DNA from 3 places in the Rhodococcus sp. NPDC055024 genome. Region 2 is predicted to be linked to each of the others. Evidence: riboswitches for the same ligand, from Rfam matches in the RefSeq annotation. Region 2 holds a riboswitch; each other region holds the start of a gene.
What was found. A riboswitch is a leader RNA that binds a small molecule or an ion and turns the genes downstream of it on or off. The one in region 2 is predicted to bind S-adenosylmethionine.
Positions count from the first base shown of each region.

Region 1: linked by a shared signal. The riboswitch ahead of ACWF6P_RS10960 (putative leader peptide) and the one ahead of ACWF6P_RS01820 (ABC transporter substrate-binding protein) in region 2 are both predicted to bind S-adenosylmethionine.
Region 3: linked by a shared signal. The riboswitch ahead of ACWF6P_RS30205 (LLM class flavin-dependent oxidoreductase) and the one ahead of ACWF6P_RS01820 (ABC transporter substrate-binding protein) in region 2 are both predicted to bind S-adenosylmethionine.

Region 1 is NZ_JBSGVT010000004.1:40,874-47,212, reverse strand. It holds gene ACWF6P_RS10970 (ABC transporter permease) at 1-909, opposite strand, end outside; gene ACWF6P_RS10965 (ABC transporter substrate-binding protein) at 912-2,552, opposite strand; gene ACWF6P_RS10960 (putative leader peptide) at 2,701-2,790, opposite strand; SAM riboswitch class I at 2,799-2,893, opposite strand; gene ACWF6P_RS10955 (GNAT family N-acetyltransferase) at 2,911-3,501, opposite strand; gene ACWF6P_RS10950 (FAD-dependent oxidoreductase) at 3,510-4,619, opposite strand; gene ACWF6P_RS10945 (ABC transporter substrate-binding protein) at 4,630-5,601, opposite strand; gene ACWF6P_RS10940 (amino acid ABC transporter ATP-binding protein) at 5,636-6,339, opposite strand, start outside.
Region 2 is NZ_JBSGVT010000001.1:394,649-400,987, forward strand. It holds gene ACWF6P_RS01810 (ABC transporter permease) at 1-694, opposite strand, end outside; gene ACWF6P_RS01815 (ABC transporter permease) at 699-1,661, opposite strand; gene ACWF6P_RS01820 (ABC transporter substrate-binding protein) at 1,642-3,246, opposite strand; SAM riboswitch class IV at 3,317-3,430, opposite strand; gene ACWF6P_RS01825 (SDR family NAD(P)-dependent oxidoreductase) at 3,614-4,393, opposite strand; gene ACWF6P_RS01830 (hypothetical protein) at 4,390-5,334, opposite strand; gene ACWF6P_RS01835 (TetR/AcrR family transcriptional regulator) at 5,386-6,012, shown strand; gene ACWF6P_RS01840 (PAS domain S-box protein) at 6,019-6,339, opposite strand, start outside.
Region 3 is NZ_JBSGVT010000024.1:5,294-11,632, reverse strand. It holds gene ACWF6P_RS30205 (LLM class flavin-dependent oxidoreductase) at 1-1,222, opposite strand, end outside; SAM riboswitch class IV at 1,205-1,318, opposite strand; gene ACWF6P_RS30200 (phosphodiesterase) at 1,397-2,302, opposite strand; gene ACWF6P_RS30195 (dicarboxylate/amino acid:cation symporter) at 2,642-4,015, shown strand; gene ACWF6P_RS30190 (excalibur calcium-binding domain-containing protein) at 4,189-4,548, shown strand; gene ACWF6P_RS30185 (alpha/beta hydrolase) at 4,601-5,728, opposite strand; gene ACWF6P_RS30180 (DEAD/DEAH box helicase) at 5,840-6,339, shown strand, end outside.

The DNA.
Region 1 (6,339 bases), on a different contig from region 2:
CAGGGGGTAGAAGAGGTCGACCGCGAGGTTGACGAGCACGAAGACCAGGGAGGCGAACACAACGACTCCCTGCACCACGGGGATGTCCTGCGCCATCACCGACGTCTGGGTCAGACGGCCGACACCCGCGCGGGAGAACACCGTCTCCACGACCACCGAACCAGCCAGCAAAGTTCCGACCAGAACACCGGCGATGGTGAATGCCGGAATGCTCGCCAGTCGCAACGCGTGACGGGTCTGCACGCGCCAACGGCTGGCGCCCTTGGCATAGGCGGTCTCCACGTGCGGCGAACGCAGCGTCGACTGCAGGCTGGTCGTGAGGACCTGCGCGATAACGGCGCCGGTCGGAATCGCCAGGGTGATCGCCGGAAGAATCACTGTTGCGAATCCCTTGTCCCCGAATGCCGGGAAGATGTGCAAACGGAACGAGAAGAGCTGCAGGAGGATCAGACCCACCCAGAAGGTGGGCACTGCCACACCCAAAGGCGGCAACGAGAACAACAGGTTCGCCAGCCACCGCTTGCGGGTATAGGTAGCGAAGAACGCGATCGCCAGTCCGAACAGCACGGCGAGAACCAACGCCGTGGTTGCCAGCACCAGGGTGCTCGGCAATGCCGAGGAGATGGCATCCGTGACCGACTGACCGGTGGAGATCGACGTACCGAAATCACCGCGAAGTGCGTTTGTCAGCGATGTCCAGTACTGCACCCACACCGACTGGTCCAAGCCGTATCGTGCTCGAAGCTGATCGAGCGCAGCCTGATCCACTGCAACACCCTGCCCGGACGAGTCCGCAGCCATACTGACCGGATCGCTCGGCAGGAGGAACAGAATCACGAACGAGATGGTGAAGGCCGCCCACAGGACAACCGCGGCCTGGCCCAGTCGGGTGAGTACGTATCGAGTCATGATTACTTACCCGACAACCATGCGTCGTAGAACTGCAGGCGTGACGAGGCTTCGAAGTTCAGATCCTGAACACTCGATCCGGCGCCGATGGCCTGCGAGAGCTCGATGGTGGGGATGGAGAGCCCACGGTCGAGGATCAATTCCTGAGCGGTGGAGACCAGTTCGCCGCGCTGACCGTTGTCCGTGGCTGCGAGCTGGTCGGTGAGAACCTTGTCGAGCTCCGGGTCTGCGCCGCGACGGTTGAGGTTGCGGCCCTCGGTGCTGAACGACGCCCGGAGGATGTCGGCGTCGGCCCGAGTGCTGTTGTAGTACAGCGAATCGTAATCACCCGACACCCCCTTCTCGGTCCATTCACCGTTCGAGACCAGATTGAGCTGCAGGTCGACGCCGACCTTCTTGAGCTGCTGCTGCACGAGCTCGAGAATGGCCTGATTACCCGAGAACACCGGGCTGAACGTGACGCTGAACGTGAGCTTCTGCCCGTCCTTCTCGCGGATACCGTCGCTTCCGGCCTTCCAACCGGCTGCGTCGAGAAGCTTTGCCGACTTGTCGGCGTCGTACGTCACGACACCGGATTCGTCGGTGTAGAGCGGAGTGGTGTGAGCCAACGGGCTCGTTGCCGGGAAGAACGACGGATCTAGAACGGTGTCGACGAGCTCTTGCCGGTTGATCGCCGGAATGATGGCCTGGCGCACAGCCTGATCAGCGAGAACTCCACGACTGACGTTGGGCTGGAAGAAGAAGCTCACGCCGGGGTTGGGGCGGGTGAGGATGCGTCCACCGGCGCCCTCGATCTGCGGCGCGTCCTGCGGGAGCGCGTCGCTGACAGCATCGAGCTGGCCGGAAGCCACGCTGCCCGCGCGCACACCGGATTCGGGGACCACGGTGAAGTCGACGCCGTCGAGGTAGGCCTCGCCCTGGTGTGCGACCGCGTCCGACGCCCAGTTGTATCCCGCACGCTTGGCGATCTTGACGCTCTTGTCCTGCTGCCAGTCGGTGTAGACGAACGGGCCGGAGGCGATCACCGCTGCACCGGGGCAGCGCTGCTCGGAGGCCAGGGCGGTGGTGGATTCGGCGAGGATTCCGAGCTGCGGCGTCGAAGTTGCCTGCAGGAACTGAACATTGGGTCCGGAGAAATTGATCTTCGCCGTGTGTGCGTCAACGACGTCGGTGCCCGTGTACGAGGACAGGTAGCTCTTCGCCAACGATGCGTTCGGTCCGAGGTTCTTGACCGAGTCGAAGGTCTTCTTCACCGAATCCGCCGTTACCGGTGTTCCGTCACTGAAAGTGGCATCGTCGCGAAGGACAAACGTGAAGCTCGCGGCGTCCGGGCTGATCTCCCAACTCTTGGCGAGCCACGGGGTGATCTCTCCGGTGTCGGGATTTTGATCGGTCAGCGAATCCACCACGGTACGAGTGACATACACGGTCTGGTTGCTGCCGGCCTGGGCCGGATCGGCGCACGTCGGCGCCTGTGAGAGGCCGTAACGAAGGGTTCCGCCGGACTGCGCGGGACCCGCGTCGGCACCGCTGCCGCTTCCGTCGCTGCTGCAGCCGGCGAGGACGGTCCCGAGAACCGAGACAGCACCGATACCGGCAATGACGGTCGCGCGTTTGCGGGCACCGAATGAGGGCGAAGACACCAAGAACTCCTAAAGAGGCATGCCGAAGAGCGCACCCGTCGCCGTGGAGCAAGAAGCTCCAAGAAGGCGATCGAGCGCGAATCACTTGTGCAGAGAAGAGAAAACAGACTTGTCGACGACTCGCCTGAGTGTGAATGACTGACCGAGGTCAGTTGGTACAGAAAGATCCCGCGGTGCGGCACAGGTCTACGTGACGACGCGACCAGGCGGTATCGAAGCCGCCTTCGACTGCCTTCATTTCGTGTTCCTCCATCGGTCCTGGCGGTAGCACCCGCACCCGATCACTCGGGGGGTTGCTGCGACTTCAATGAGCCAGGTCTCTCGGTCGCTCTGGATGGTCGTTCGCAAGTGTACGAGGTTAAACCCGGGTGTTGTCAACCCGGTCGGTAGGAATTGCTGCTCGGGTCACATTTTCGAGCACCCGAAGTTGTTTCTCGAACGGGTGGACGCCCACTTCTTCGGGCGAGAGTGAAGCGTCGTAGAGCGGTGTGTATCCACTGGACAGGTACAGCGCGACAGCCTCCGGTTGCCGAGGGCCCGTCGTCAGGAACACCCTGTGGTATCCGCGAAGCTCGATCTCTCGTTCCAACTCGCGAACGACGACCTTGCCGAGACCACGCTTCCGATAGTCGACCGATGTCCAGATTCTCTTCAATTCGGCAGTGGTGGAATCAAATTGGCGAAATGCACCACCGCCAATAGGCACATCCTCGTGGGTGAGCACCAGGAGCGCCCCCTGCGGGTACGCAAATTCTTCTGCCGGGTACGTGGTGAGATCCGCGAGCATCGCTTCGCGAGTTCCGCCGTATCGCGAGCTGTATTCGAGCGCCAACTCCGCGATCAGTGGAGCCGCCAAGGGATCGTCCTGCGATACCGAGTAGACCTCTACCGCGCCGATGCCCTCGACCTGCCGGGTCCCGAGCTCCAGTGCCACAACACTTTCCTCCATGAATCTGGTCAACGCTCCCCCAGCCGAAAAACTTCCGGAGCGAGCGCGGTTCCCTCGACGAGGTTCGATACAAGGTCACCCAGGGCCGGACCGAATTTGAATCCATGACCCGAGAATCCCGCCGCGACCGTGACGGCGCCGACTCGGTCGATGACGAAGTTACTGTCCGGCGTGCTCGTGTACAGGCACGTGATCGACTCGACGTGGGTGGAATCAACGCCGGGCAACCACGACTCGGCGTACTCGACCAATCGTTGCTCTCCGTCGACATCAGGGGTGTAGTCGCGGGTCTGTGGAGTCACGACCGGCCCGGTCGCGTGTTCGCCGATCTTGATGCCGTCCTCGGAACCGAGTCCGTAGATCCCCGCGGTCTCCAACTGCGCACCCGTGTGGTGAACGAAACTCGGCCACTCGACTCCCGGGTCCAGCGGTGCAAAGTGGGCCGGTTGTTCCTGCGTCGTGCGCAGCGTCGGGAGCACGATCTCGGAACCGAGTCCGCTGTCTGCGATCAGGTCCGCAGTCCACGCCCCAGCCGCGATCACGACCTGACGAGCCGCGAGCGTTCCGCCGTCCGTCACCACGTCCACGCCGTACGACGCTCGCGCGAGTGCCAGTACCCGAACGTCGTGACGGACCTCGGCACCGGCGAACACCGCTCCCGCTTTCAGCGCGGTCACGGCGCGGTCCGCGTGCAACCGGCCTGCATCGGGGTGATGGAGCACGGTGGTGTCGAATCGCAACCCCGGCCAGCGGGCGGACGCCTCGGCAGGAGTGAGGACCTCACCCTTGATGCCGGCCTCGACCAATATCTGCGCCTTGGACTGCACTGCCTGCGGCAGACCGTGATCGACGGCACCGGTCAGTTCCAGGAACCCGATGTCCGTGGTGGACTCCAACTCCCGCCACAGTGGCAGCGCGTCGGCCGCCAATCCTGTGTACAGGTGATTGTCGTAGGCCTGACGGTAGATGCGCGAAGTACCGTGCGATGCACCGTGCTTGTGCCCCGGCCCGAACTGTTCCAGCTGTACGACGCTGTGTCCGCGCGCCGCGAGCCGCCATGCGGCGGAGGACCCGACGAGTCCTCCGCCGATGACGATCACATCGAGAATCTCACTCATGGACGAGAGCTCACTTGGTCTTGGGAAGGCCGGGCGGGTTGATCAGAGACTTGTCGACGGCTTCGCTGGTGATGTTCCAACGCTCGAGGATCTGCTGGTACGTACCGTTCTCGATCGTGTGGTTGATCGCGTCGTTGACGGCCTTGATCAACCCGTTGTCCTTCTTCACCAGCACCGCGATCTGTCCTTGCAAAGTGTCGCCGGCACCGGAGAACTCACCGACAACCTCGGTTTCACCCGACTGCTTGGCGTGGAACTGCGACGACGGGTTCGGGCCGAAGTAGGCGTCGATTCGGCCGGACTGCAAGGGGAGGTAGTAGTCGGTGGTGTTCTGGTAGTAGGAGATGTCGGTGGGCGCCAGGCCGGCCGCGACGTTCTGCTCACTCCACTTGACCAGCAGCGCTTCCTGATTGGTACCAGAGGAGACGGCGATCTTCTTGCCGGCGACGTCCTTGGGTTCCTTGATGGAGATCCCGGCGCCCTTCTTCGCTTCGAAGGCGAGGGTGTCGAGTCGGTAGGTGGCGAAGTCGTACTTCTCCTTACGCTCCTCTGTGACAGTCACGTTGGAGAGGAAAGCGTCGGCTTCCCCGGAGTCGATGCGGACGAAGTTCTGTGCCCAGTCCGCTGTCTGCAGATCGACCTTCAAACCGAGAACGTCACCGATCAGGTAGGCGAAGTCGGTCTCGGAGCCGATGAGGGTGGTGTCGTCGTCGGCGTAGAAGCGAAGCGGCGGAGCGGAACCCGCGCTACCGGTGACTCGCAGCGTGCCGCGATCACGAATGTCCTGAGGAACCTCGGCGGCGATGGCATCCACCTTGTCGGTGGTGATGCGATTCTGGTCGGCGGTGAGGTTGTAACCCGCGGCCGCGGTGACCTGGGCGCCGTCGGACTCGGCGTCAGCACTGCTGCACGCAGCGCTGAGCAGTCCGACGGTGGCAAGAGCCGAGATCAGAAAAGTCGCGCGACGGGATGGGGAGAACATCAATTTTTCCTTCCGGGAATGAGTCTGGGTCGCGTCAGAGGACGCGGGAGAGAAACGCTTTGGTCCGTTCGTGGACCGGATTGTCGATCACCTGCGACGGCGGGCCCTGTTCGACGATGACGCCGCCGTCCATGAAGACCGCGGTGTCCGCCACCTCCCGAGCAAATCCGACCTCGTGCGTGACGATCACCAAGGTGGCGCCGTCGCGGGCAAGCTGGGCAAGAACTTCGAGGACTTCGCCGACCAACTCGGGATCGAGCGCCGACGTCGGTTCGTCGAAGAGAATCACAGCCGGACGCAGTGCCAACGCTCGCGCTATCGCTACGCGCTGTTGCTGGCCGCCGGAGAGTTGGCGGGGGTACTCGTCGGCCTTGTCTCCCACTCCCACTCGCTCGAGCAGAGCGCGGGCTTCGCGGTAGACCTCGTCACGGTCTCGTTTCTGGGCCGAGAGCGGTGCTTCCACCACGTTCTCCAGCGCGGTCAGGTGCGGAAACAGGTTGAAGTTCTGGAACACGAATCCGATATGTGAACGCTGCTTCAGGATCTCGCGGTCACGCAGTTCGTGAAGTCGATTTCCCTTGCGCCGGTATCCGATCAGTTCTCCGTCGATCCGTACGGTCCCGCGGTCGACCTTCTCGAGGTGATTGAGGGTGCGCAGCAAGGTGGACTTACCGGAACCGGACGGTCCGAGAATGACGGTCACTTCGCCCTTGCGAACCAGGAGATCAACGCCGGCAA
Region 2 (6,339 bases):
TGACTCCCAGACCGAGGAAGCTGAGCGACGCGACCGAGATGATGGCCGTTCCGACGCTGATGGTGGCAACTGCGACGAGGGGAAGCAGTGCGTTGGGCAGAATGTGCAGGCCGACGATCCGGCGACGGGGGGTGCCCAGCGCTACGGCCGATTCCACGTATCCCGAAGCGGCGATCGGAAGTGTCTGAGCACGAATAACTCTCGCGAAACGCGGCACCATGCCCAGTGCAACCGCGATCAGTGTGTTGCGCGGGCCCGGCCCGAGGACGGCGATGACGAGCAGGGTCAGGAGCAGATCGGGAAATGCCATCGTGATGTCCACCATTCGTAGCAGACCTGCTCGCACCCAGCGTGGTCCGAGCACCGCCGATATTCCGACGAGAGTGCCGAGTAGCACCGCGACAGCGGTGGCACCCAGTCCGATGAGCAACGAGAACCGGGCGCCGTGCACGACTCGGGAGAAGATGTCGCGGCCCAGGTTGTCGGTACCGAACCAGTGCGCCGATCCCGGTCCGGCAAAGGGCGCGGCCGGGTTGGTGGCGTTCGGATCGACACCGGTGAGCAGTGACGGTGCCGCGACCGCCACGAGAGCGATCGCAGTAAAGAGCAGAGCGAGCGTCGTACCGAGGCTCGGGCCCTGCTTGTTTCGGAAGACGAACGACGGACGCCGCAGTACAGCGGTGAGAGTGGCCACGGAATCAGCCCTTTCGCAGGCGCGGATCGATTACCACGTACAACAGATCGAGAAGCGTGTTGACCACGATGAACACGAGTGCAGAGAGGACAACGATCCCCAACACGACCGGCATGTCCTTCGCTCCGATCGCCTGGAGTGTGACACGTCCCAGACCTGGTCGTGCGAAGACGGTTTCGGTCAGCACGGCACCACCCAGTGTCGCCCCGACGAAATAGGCGGCGAGGGTGGTGGCGGGCAGCAGAGCGTGCCGGAAGACGTGTCTGAGCAGGACCGTGGCACGGGAGGCCCCGCGAGCGCGGGAAGTCACGACAAACGGCTGCGCAAGTGCGTCCTCCACCCCGTCCCGGAGAACTTGCGACAACAAACCGGCGATGGGCAGAGCCAGAGTGATGATCGGCAGAACGAGAGAGATGTCGGTCTTGGCGCTCGAGGCCGGGAACCAGCCGAGGGCGAAAGCGAAGATCCAGAGCAGGAGAATACCGATCCAGAACGTGGGCACCGACACGGACAACAACTCGAACCCCGACGCGACAGTCCGCAGACGCGGTCGGCCGGCAGTCAGTAATGCGAGCGCCGAGGCGATCACGATTGCAAGCACGACGGCAGGTACGGCGAGCGCGACGGTAGGCCAGAGTTGTTCTCCCAGAACCTCCGTCACCGGCCTTTGCAGCTGGTACGAGTTTCCGAGGTCGCCGGTGAACACCCGCTTCAGATAGGTGAGGTACTGGACGACGATCGGCCGGTCCAGTCCATACGAGACGCGAATTGCTTCGCGGTCGCTCGGACGGACCACCGAATCGCCGCCGAGAATGATGTTCACCGGATCACCCTTGATGGTGTGCAGAGCGATGAAGGTGAGAGTGCCCGCGCCCCACACCACCAGAACCGCTGCACCGATCTTGGCGACGATCAGCCGCGACAGGGTTGCCGCGCGTCGACGCTGCTCAGTTGGTGAGGAAAGCATCGTAGAAGAGCGGTGAGGCGTTGGTGGCAAACGAGATTCCGTGAATATTGTTGTTCGTGCCGAGGCGGTACGCCTGGACGTAGACGGGAACGACGTACGCCGAGTCGATGACGTGATGCTGAATCGACGAGTAGATCGCCTCGCGCTCCGGGCCGTTGGGAACGGAAGCGGCCCGGGTGAGATTGGCGTCGAGTTCCGGGTCGACGGCGCGTGCATATGCACCACCGTTCGGCGGTACGTATGCGCTGGAGAAGACGGTGCGGAGGATATCGGGTTCCGGTCGCACGAAGAACAATGCTGCCGCCTCGTAGTCCCCCTTCGCCGCACGATCGGACAGCGTTCCGGTGTCCACGGGCTCGATGACCAAGTCGAATCCCACATCCTTCTTGACCTGATCCTGGAAAGCCTCGAGCAGGGGCGCGTTCTCGGCGAAGTAGCTGGACGAATCGTAGGGGAATCGGATGCTCAGACGTTTACCGTCCTTGGTCCGGTACCCGTCGGAATCGCGTGATGTCCAACCTGCTTCGTCGAGAAGCGAATTCGCCTTGTCGACGTCGTATCCCCAGTCGCCGGCGACGGTAGCGTCGTAGTACGGCGTCTTCGGTCCGAGGATGTTGTCGGCGGGTCGCAACTGGTCGAAGTAGACGCTCTTGACCAGGTCGGTGGAGTTGAGCGAACTCTGGAAAGCCTGTCGCACACGAATATCCGTGAACGGTGCGGCTTGGGTGTTGAGGAAGATGCTGTAGTTGATGCCTGGGTTCTCGTACTTGATCAGACGGAGGTTCGGATCCTTGTCCACTTGCGGCGCATTCGCCGACGGAACGGCCGCGATGGCATCGACCTCTCCGTTCTCCAGAGAGCCGAGGCGCGTGGCGTTTTCGGGCAGGATGCGGAAATTTAACTTCTCCAAATAGGCTGCACCTTGATGTTTGGCGTATCCGGGGCCCCAGTTGTAGTCGTCTCGGCGATTCAACTCGAATCCCACGCCCTTGGTGTAGTTGCCCAAGGTGAAGGCCCCCGACCCGACCAGAGTGGTGCAGTTCGCGTTGTCGGTCGAGCGCAGATGCGTCGGCGACTGAATGCCGAGGAACGGCAGTGAAGCACCCTGCAGGAACGACGGGTACGGCGCGGTGAACGCCACGCTGACTGTATTCGCGTCTACCACCGTAACCGTATCGAGCGGTCCGAGAAGCGATCTGGCGTACGCCGACTTGGTCGCCGGGTTGGAAACACGATCGAAGTTGAATTTCACGGCCTCCGCGTCGACCGGAGTTCCGTCGGAGAACGTGACGCCGTCACGCAGGGTGAAGGTGTACAGCTTCGCGTCCTCGGATTCGGTCCAGGAACTGGCCAACCACGGTGTGAACTCGTTGTTCTCGCCGTGCGCGACGAGGGAATCCACCACGTTTCGTGAGACCAGCGCTGCCACGGAGCTGCCGGTTTGTTGCGGATCGACGCAATCGACGTCGGAGTTGAGACCGAACGTGGACGTGCCGCCTGAGACCGGCGTCGCATTCTCGTCGAACGGCGTGCTGTCTGCCTTGGACGAGCAGGAGGTCAACAGTATCGCGAAGGTAACCGCCACAGCTCCGGTCGCACCAACGCGTCGATGAACACGAGTCAAGGTATTCGCTCTCTACAAAGGGCTCTTTCAAAGCCAGCGCTGACCGAACGGGGGTGCCCGTCGGCCTGGTCGTCATCCGGGGCACCCCGTCGCGTCGAAGGGTTGCCGACCAGCGAGCCGGAGCTTGTCACTGATTCTCATGACCGATTGGAATTCTAAGGCGACGCATAAGAGTAAACACGGATTAAACTCAGCGTGAGTGAGAGAGCTGTTCCATGCTCGCGCCAAATCTCCGATATGTCACCAATTTTGGCTTGCCCACCACTGAACCCGTCAATTACCCGCGACTGGTCGTCGATCTGGTTCGGTCGTCACGGAACGGCCAGGTTCAGAGCGATTGGCCCGGCAGCGGAAGGATCCCGAGATTGGCATCGAGGCCCCCGTCGACGACGAGTGTCGTGCCGGTGATGTAACTCGCCGCGGGGGACGAGAGGAACCAGATCGCCTCTGCCTGTTCCACAGGTTCAGCGAAGCGGCCCAGAGGGATTCGTCGCTCGATAGCGGAAAGCACCGCCGGATCGGAGGTAACGTTCGCGGTGATACCGGTCCGGGTCAGACCGGGCGCGAGGGCGTTGATCCGAACGCCGACGCCGGCGTAGTCGATTGCGAAGGCGCGCACCAGATTCACGAGTGCGCCCTTGGTGGCGTTGTATGCCCAGTTGCCTGGATCGCCCCGCAGGCCGGCGACGGAGGCCGTGAAAACGGCAGAACCCTTGCTTGCGCGCAGGGCCGGAATCGCGGCCCGTAGTCCGTGGATGGGACCCCGAAGGTTGACGCCGATGATGCGGTCGGCATTCTCGACGGCATCGGGAGACTCCAGCGGAGGTGTGCCTCCGGTCCCGGCGTTGAAGACGGCAGCGTCGAGTCGGCCGAAACGTTCGAGTGCGGTATCGACGGCCGCCTTGTTGACCTGCTCCTCGGTGACGCTACCGACCACCGTGACGACGCCGTCGAGTCGATTCAGAGATTCCAGTCCGCGTTCGGAGACATCGACGGCCACAACTGCATGCCCGCGTGAGACGAACAGTTCGACGGTGGCCCTACCGATTCCCGAGGCGGCTCCGGTGACCAGAGCGACCCGACGTGTGTCGGCGGACGATGTATTCATGGTGCGCCCTTCTGCAGGTGGAATGGACCGGGAACAGCCGCTTGCAACGACTCTGCCGTCTCCACCGAGTGATACCACGTCGGCTTCGAGATCGTTCGGTCTCGAATCAATTGCACGGCGCGCGCGGCGATAGCTGCCGTCGCTGCCGACTGGCTCCGCCCCGAAACCCACAGCGCCGGACCGGTGTCCGTTCGGGCCATCGCGACCCAACGATCAGAGCCCCACAGCTTCTTCGGTACTATCTTCCGGAGCGCGGGTACCCACGTCATGACAGCGAGCCCGAGCGTCGCAGCGGTCGTGTCCAATCGCAGGTACGTCCTGACCGGCACACCGAGGTCGCGCGTCAACGCATGCTGGTCCGAAAAATCGGCCCGCACAGCAGGACCGGTGCGGTACCCGGTCGCGTCGGCCGGCATTCGAAACGTCTTCATCCCGGAATAGTTCCGGATCGATCGACCGTCTGGGTCCGGAAACCTGGTGCCCAACATCCCGTAGGTCCACGCCGTCGCTGCTGGCCCGTGTAGTTCTCCGCCGCCAAGTCCGATCACGATGTCCACTGGCCCGTCGCCGAGTCGGTGCGCCGCTGCTGCGAGGACGCTGGTCAACCCCGGCGCCAAGCCGACGCCGATCAGAACGGGTCCGTCGACCGCTTCCAATTCTTCGCAGTAGCTCGAGGTCGCCGTGATGTCGACGAATGCCGCCCCGCCGCGTACCGCTTCGTCGGCCAGGCGAACGTCCTCGAAACCCGACGCGTTCACCACGACATCGAAGTCTCGAACCACAGTCGAATACGCGCCTGGTTCTTTAAGATCAACGACGACGTCCGCGCGGGCAGGATCACGGCCGGCGGAGTACGCGGAGATTTCGGGGACCTTCGCGAGTTGTTTCATCAGGGGAATCCCGACGGCACCGTAGCCACCAAGTACAAGAACCTTCGTCATTTTTTCGCCTCCCGAGTAGCTAGAGTTCGACTCTAGAGTTAGACTCTAATCATGACTGAGGTTCTTCGGGAAGATACGTCGGCGCGGCGCAAGATCATCGAGGCAGCGCGCGAAGTTTTTGTCGATCCCGGCTACGCGGCCGCCACGATCAAGCAGCTTGCCGCGGCGGCGGGCGTGTCGGTGCAGAGTGTCTATTTCGTGTTCGGCAACAAGCCGAGCGTGCTGTCAGCACTGCTCGACGTGGCTGTGGCGGGCGATGAGGAAAAGACGGCAACTCTGGACCGACCGTGGGTGGCGGCGGCACTCGGCGCCCCACATCCCCTCGGGCAACTCCGGATTCAGGTTCACCACGGGCGGCTGATTCTGGAGCGCACCGCGGACATCCTGTTGGCACTACGCGCCGCTGCTTCCGCGGACGACGATGCCGCCCGCTTGTGGCAAATCAACCGCACGCAGCGACGCACGGTGCAGGAACATCTGATGGTCGGCATCGTCGAAAAGGCGCCGACCGTCGACCTCGAGACAGCCGTGAACGTGGCACTGACACTGCTCAGCCCCGAGACGTACACAGACCTCGTGGTCGGCGCGGGTTGGACCGGGCAACAGTACGAAGAATGGGTGGTCAACACCCTTGCTGCAACCCTCGGCCTGGACCGAACCGTCAAATCCAGGAAGTAACTCGAACTACTTGGTGGGCTTGTCGTCGATGTGCCGTGGGTTGTTCCACAGGCGCTCCGTCAGATCGTGGAGGACGGCAAGGGTGATCGTGTCGTCGTCACGGCGAAGCAGCGACTGGCTGACCGTCGCCCGCACCAAAGTGCTGTCCGAGTGCACGAACTCCTTGACCGAGCCCGGTTCGGAACTCAGTTCACGATGGGCCTGCTCGGCACTGACGTCGTCGGCATCCTTGTCGTAAAGAATGTCCTGCAAACGCAACGCCGAGACGGCCTTCTTGGGGTATCCCAGCATGTCAGCGAAGGACGGATTGGCAAAAACGATGCTGCC
Region 3 (6,339 bases), on a different contig from region 2:
GCTCGCCGGCGATCGCGTCGAGGTCGTCCACGACGACGCCCGGTCGCAACCGGAAGCCGTCGATTCCCAACTGTTGCCACCGGAGCAGAAGATCTGTCAACTCGGCCGCGGTACCGGTGAAGGTCAGCGCGTCCGAACGGTATTCGGTACCAACCTGCGCGTCGAGTCGAGCGAGCCGTTGCTTTCCGGTTTCTTCCGGCGTATCGAAGAAGACGACGATGTCGGTGAAGACCCGAAGTGGTTCGCCGGCGCGCTGCACGTGTTCTTCGGCTGCTCGCACCTCACCCAGGATTGCCGTAACCTGCCCGTCGTCGAATGGCGTCACGAACACCAGGTCAGCCGTGCGCGCTGCCAGTTCGTACGCCACGCGCTGATGCGCCAATGCGGTCACGACTGGATGCCCCTGCGGCGGGCGCGGAGTCACCGACGGTCCACGGACCGACAAATACTTTCCCTCGAAGTCGATGTAGTGCAACTTGTCTCGGTCGATGAATCGGCGCTGCTCCACGTCGCGGATCTCGGCGTCGTCCTCCCAGCTGTCCCAGAGTCGCCGGATGACGTCAGCGGCCTCCGCAGCTTCGTCGAACAGATCACGTACGAAGTCCGGGAGGACACCTGAAACGATCGACTGACGCTCGGCATCGGTGAGCGCTGGGATATCGCGTCGCCCGAACTGTGCCGCCTCGGATTCCGAGGCCGACACCTTCACCTGCCATCCGGCGCGACCGCGCGAGGTGTAGTCCAGCGTGGCAACGGCTTTGGACACGTGGAACGGTTCGGTGTGAATGGTGGTGATGGTCGGGATCAACCCGATGTTGCTCGTGATCGGTGCCAGTCGGGCGGCCACGAGATGTGCGTCGAGCCGAGCGCGCACCCGGTCAACCGCGTCGTCGACAGGCTCGAGTGGGTTGGCTGGCACCGAGAGACTGTCCTCGATGGTGACGAAATCGAGCAGACCACGCTCGGCGGTCGTCACCACGTCAGTCCAATACGACGCGCTGAACAGCTCACTCGGGCGCGAGTGCGGCTCTCGCCAGGCCGCTGGGTGCCAACCGGCACCGTCCAGCGCTACGGCGAGATGCAACGGAGCAAGATGAGAAGAAGGGGTGGAGGTCATCGGCGCATACTCCTGTTCGAGAACTACTCGGGAGCGCACAGTGCCGACCGCAGAAACCGTCAGCACTCGACTGACGGTTCTCGTGGCGACTGCCGCTTGCGACACGCACCGCGCGTATCGCCAGGTGTGATTCCGGGGCACCCCATCGGCATGAAGGGTTGCCGTCCAGCTAGCCGGTCCTTGTTGCTGGAGCTCTGCACCTACCTCGACGGTAGTGAGTACGCGACCGCCCGGCAATCACCCAGAACTGCGCGTGGGTGCCGGAAACCGCCTGCGACCTCAGATGATCGAGCGTGCCGCCTTTTCGCTCTCGAGGATTCGAATGCCGGCAGCACTGAGCCTCCGGGCACCCTCGGCCGCGTCGACGGGCTCACCGACCGTCACGTGCGCACCGAGTGGAACGACCGAATGAACAATTGTCTCGTCGTACACGTGCACCAGATTGCACCCCTGAGCCCCGTCACGACCACGCTGACCACCGACTTCCACGTTCAAGTCCTGGGTGTAACACGTCGACGACGCCACGGAAACCGGAATGCCGGCGAACGTCGCCGTCGTCGAATAGTGCAGGTGCCCGGCAAGAATCGCCCGGACGTCGCTGCCACGCAAGACGTCCGCCAACCGGGACTGATCGCGCAACTCCACCAGAACCGCGAGATCCTGAATGCACGGAACAGGCGGATGATGCAGCGCCAGAATTGTTCCGTCGGGCGCCGGCACCGCCAATTCTGCGCGTAGCCAATCCAATTGGCCATCCGTTATCTCACCGTAGTGATGCCCGGGAACCGACGAATCCAGGGTGATCACCCGCAGTCCGTCAAGGTCGTAGACGTTGTCGACGGGATGATCGGTGGCGTCTTCGCCCAACAGCAGAGATCTGAACGTAGGGCGGTCGTCGTGGTTGCCCATCGCCCAGACGACCTGCGCATCGATCTCGGCCGCCACGGGTTCCACGATGGCTTTCAATTCCGCGTATGCGTCGGGGTGCCCCTGGTCGGTCAGGTCGCCGGTGAATATCAGTGCATCCGGGCGTGCGCCCGAGGCCACGATCCCGCGGAGCACTTCCCGCAACCTCGTCGACGCATCCACGGCGTCGTACAGCTGTCCCTGCGCCACCAGATGTGTGTCACTGAGGTGCACCAGAAAATGCTTCGGACGCGGGTACTCGGCATTCCGAACGCTCATCGGTCTCTCGCTTCCGCTTGCCGACGCGTAGGCGCCGGTGCGGCACCTACTGATCGTCGACACTAGTCAACCGACCAACAGTGACTGATCGGGGCACACCCGACGAACACGAAGCGAACTCCCGCGGCGACCCTCGGGATCGAGTAGTTGAAGCTGCGAGTAGTGTGTGGACAGTGTTGTTCCTGACCACTCGGCGTTACGTCGACCTTCGCCTGCAGGCGAGCGCAATGTGTACGCGCTCGCTCTGACCTGACGCGTACCAGGAAACATTTCTTCGAATCTGCCCGGCCTCTGGTGCCGCGCTGCGTTTCGCTCCCTTGATTTTCGAAAGGCATAGTCATGCCCAGCTCCACCTCCACCGGCGTGCCGGAAAAGTCCACGTCCCGTTTTCCGTCCTGGGCGACGGCATTCGGACCGCAGATCGTCGCCGGCCTCGTACTCGGTGTCATCATCGGTCTCGTCGCCCGGGCAATGCCTGATGCGGCCGACGGCAACGTCAACTGGTTGGTCGGCACCGTGCAGACCATCGGTTCGAGTTACGTCAAGCTGCTCACCGTTGCCGTGATCCCGCTGGTGTTCACGGCCATCGTCAGTTCCATCGCCAACCTGCGACAGGTCGCCAATGCAGCTCGCCTGGCCGTGCAGACCTTGCTCTGGTTCGCCATCACCGCGTTCATCGCTGTGATCATCGGCATCATCGTCGGCCTGATCACCGATCCCGGTTCACGGACCGACGTCGCCGCCGAAGCAGCGAAGGAACCCAAGAGCTCCGGCTCGTGGTGGGCGTTCATCACCGGACTGGTTCCGAGCAACTTCCTCGGGCTGGGCGCAAAGACTTCCGTTACCGAAGGTGTAGCGACCACGTCGCTGAGCTTCAACGTCCTGCAGCTGCTCGTCATCGCCGGCGCAATCGGCATTGCTGCGCTCAAGATCGGACCGAAGGCTGCGCCGTTCCTCGAGTTCAACGCATCGCTTCTCGCGATCGTTCAGAAGGTCCTGTGGTGGATCATCCGCCTCGCCCCGATCGGCACCGCCGCGCTGATTGCCAACGCTGTCGCCACCTACGGCTGGGATGCGATCGGCTCGCTGGGCGTCTTCACCGCCGCCATCTACATCGGTCTGGCGATCGTGTTCTTCGTGGTCTACCCCATCCTGATTGCCGCGCACGGCCTCTCGGTCCGAAGCTTCTTCTCCGGCGTCTGGCCTGCGACTCAGCTCGGTTTCGTCTCGCGCTCGTCGATCGGCACCCTGCCTCTGACCGAACGCGTGACAGAACGCAACCTCGGTGTTCCGCGTGAGTACGCCTCGTTCGCCGTTCCGCTCGGTGCCACCACGAAGATGGACGGTTGCGCTGCAATCTATCCCGCAATCGCAGCAATCTTCGTCGCCGGCTTCTACGACGTTCCGCTGACGTTCACCGACTACCTGCTGATCGTCGTCGTTTCGGTCATCGGCTCGGCAGCAACGGCCGGAACAACCGGTGCGACAGTCATGCTCACACTCACGCTCTCCACCCTGGGTCTTCCGCTGGCTGGCGTCGGCCTGCTCCTCGCCGTCGAACCGATCGTCGACATGGGTCGTACCGCAGTCAACGTCACCGGCCAGGCTCTGGTTCCGGTCATCGTTGCAAAGCGTGAGGGCATCCTCGACAAGGAGCGTTTCGACGCTCCCCGCAACGGCGATCCCTTCGCCGAGGAACTAGTCGACGCGTAACCCCTCGCTGAAAACAGCAGCGTCCCCGCACCTGAGCAATACGGTGCGGGGACGCTACTTTTCACCCCAGTTTTCACCCTTGCCGAAATAAACCATTTGGTCGTTATGACCAGTATGCTCAGCCGGCACAGCCCTCCGAAGTGGAAGGGCTGCCCAGTTGAACACGAGGTCACATGAAGCTCCGCCGTCTGGCATTCAGCGTCGCAGGTTGCGCCGCAATCACTCTGGTTGCCGCGCCCGCCGCTCAGGCATCCACGGTTTTCGATTTCCTACCCATCGAGATCGCACGCATGATTCCGACTGGCTCTGCAGACGCAGTCCAGCCGTTCCTTCCCCCGGTCTTCGCACCGCCGGCGCCACCCGCTCCGCAAGCGCCCCAGAACCAGCCGGCGCCGCAGAACACTCCCGCACCGGCGCGGTACTACCAGAACTGCACGGCCGTTCGTAACGCCGGCGCAGCTCCGTTGTACCGGGGCCAGAACGGGTACGCCCCGCATCTCGACCGGGACAACGACGGCATCGCCTGCGAGTGATCCAACGCTCGGGTTGTGGTGCATCCACAACCCGAGCACTGTTGTCGAACCGTCAGACGCCCAATGCCCGGGACAGAGTCGGCCACGCCTTCGGCAGTCGCTCACGCCAATACGCCCACGCATGCGTACCGTTCGGCTCGTAATCCACCTGTGCCGGAATCTTCAACTCCTGCAACCGCGCGTCGAACATCTTGGTGCAGGCGTGGGCGGCAACCTCGATGCCGCCGCCGATCACCAGTCGCTCGAGCAGTTCAGGAGTCTGCAGCGTCTCGTCGGATCCGGGACGACCGTTCGCCGTCGACACGTAGATTTCCTTGCCGCGCAACTTCTCTGCGTTGATCAACGAATCGTGCGCCTCCCACTCCGGGCCTCCTGGCACACCCCAGATGTTGGCCGGATCTCCACTTCGGGAAGATATCGTGGCCTGGACGGCAGTTCGGCCGAGCGGATCCATCGTGGAATAGCAGCCGCTGAAAACCGCGACGCCCCTATACATGTCCGGAAAGCGTTGGGCGAGCATCATTGCGCCCATCGCGCCCATGGAATTGCCGGCGATCGCGTTGATGCCGTTGGTCTCGAGTCGTGCGTCGATCAGCGGTGGCAATTCCTCGGTGATGAAGGTTTCCCACTTGTGCAGTCCCAGCCGCGGATCCGGATTCTCCCAGTCCGAGTACAGGCTCGCGATTCCGCCATTGAGCATCACGACGTTGACGTTCTTGTCGGCGAAGAACGCCGGAGCGCCGCCGATCGTCATCCATCCGCTGCTCTTCTCACCGGCGTCGACACCCTCGAGCATGTACAGCGCTGGGCGTGGAACCGAATTGTCGGCGGGTAGCAAAATCTCGACGCCGACCTCGCGTCGAAGTGCAGGCGACGCCACCGTCAGTCTGACCGCCTGCGGTGCGGTCACCTTCTCCCCGACGATAGCCGGGACGACGATGTCGTCGCGCAGGTCCGGTTTGGGGCCCGGATCCTCCTGAAGTGGTCCCGGGATCGTCGACCCCGAGCTCACGCTTCCCTCGACACTGCCCAGACTTCCCGAGCTTCCCGAACTACCCGAGCTTCCGGAACTCGGCGCTGCCGTCGACAGTCCGCCCAACTGCAAAGAAAGTGCACAGACGGCCAAACACACCGCACCTGTGCGCGCAGATCGGATCCACGCACGCCGCTCAGTCCTCATGAAACTCCCAAACCAGTCAAAGATGTTTCCGTGAACATACCGTGCAGTTCGGACTTTCTTGGACAAACGACCACGACAAGATCTGTCGGACGCCGCCACTAGGCTGGCCCCGTGCAACCGGACTCAGTCAAGGCCCTCGACCTCGACCGAATTCGCGCTGTCGTCGGCACGACAACCTACGACCGCGGACTTACCTACCTTCGGCAGAATGCGGTCGTATCCATCAGCTGGAACGACACCCCGGATACCTTGACCGGCGCCGTGGCGGGGACCGCGCGGGAGCCGTACGCCTGCACGATTTCGACAAGTCGCAGCGCGACCGGTACAGCCACATTCGCGCGTGGCCTCTGCACGTGTCCGGTGCGGATGAACTGTAAACACGTGGCCGCGTTGGTACTCGCAGCGGTGGCCGAGGCAAACACGACGCCACGACAACTCGGGTGGGACGGTGCGCTCGAAGAGTTGCTCCGACCAGACCCCCACGACCGCACTACTCGTGGACTCGGCATTCAATTCACCACTCGAACCAAAGGCACATCGACACGGCTCCTCGTCAAACCCGTACAGCCAGGAGCGAGAGGGTGGATCTCCGGCGGACTTGCCTGGAACAA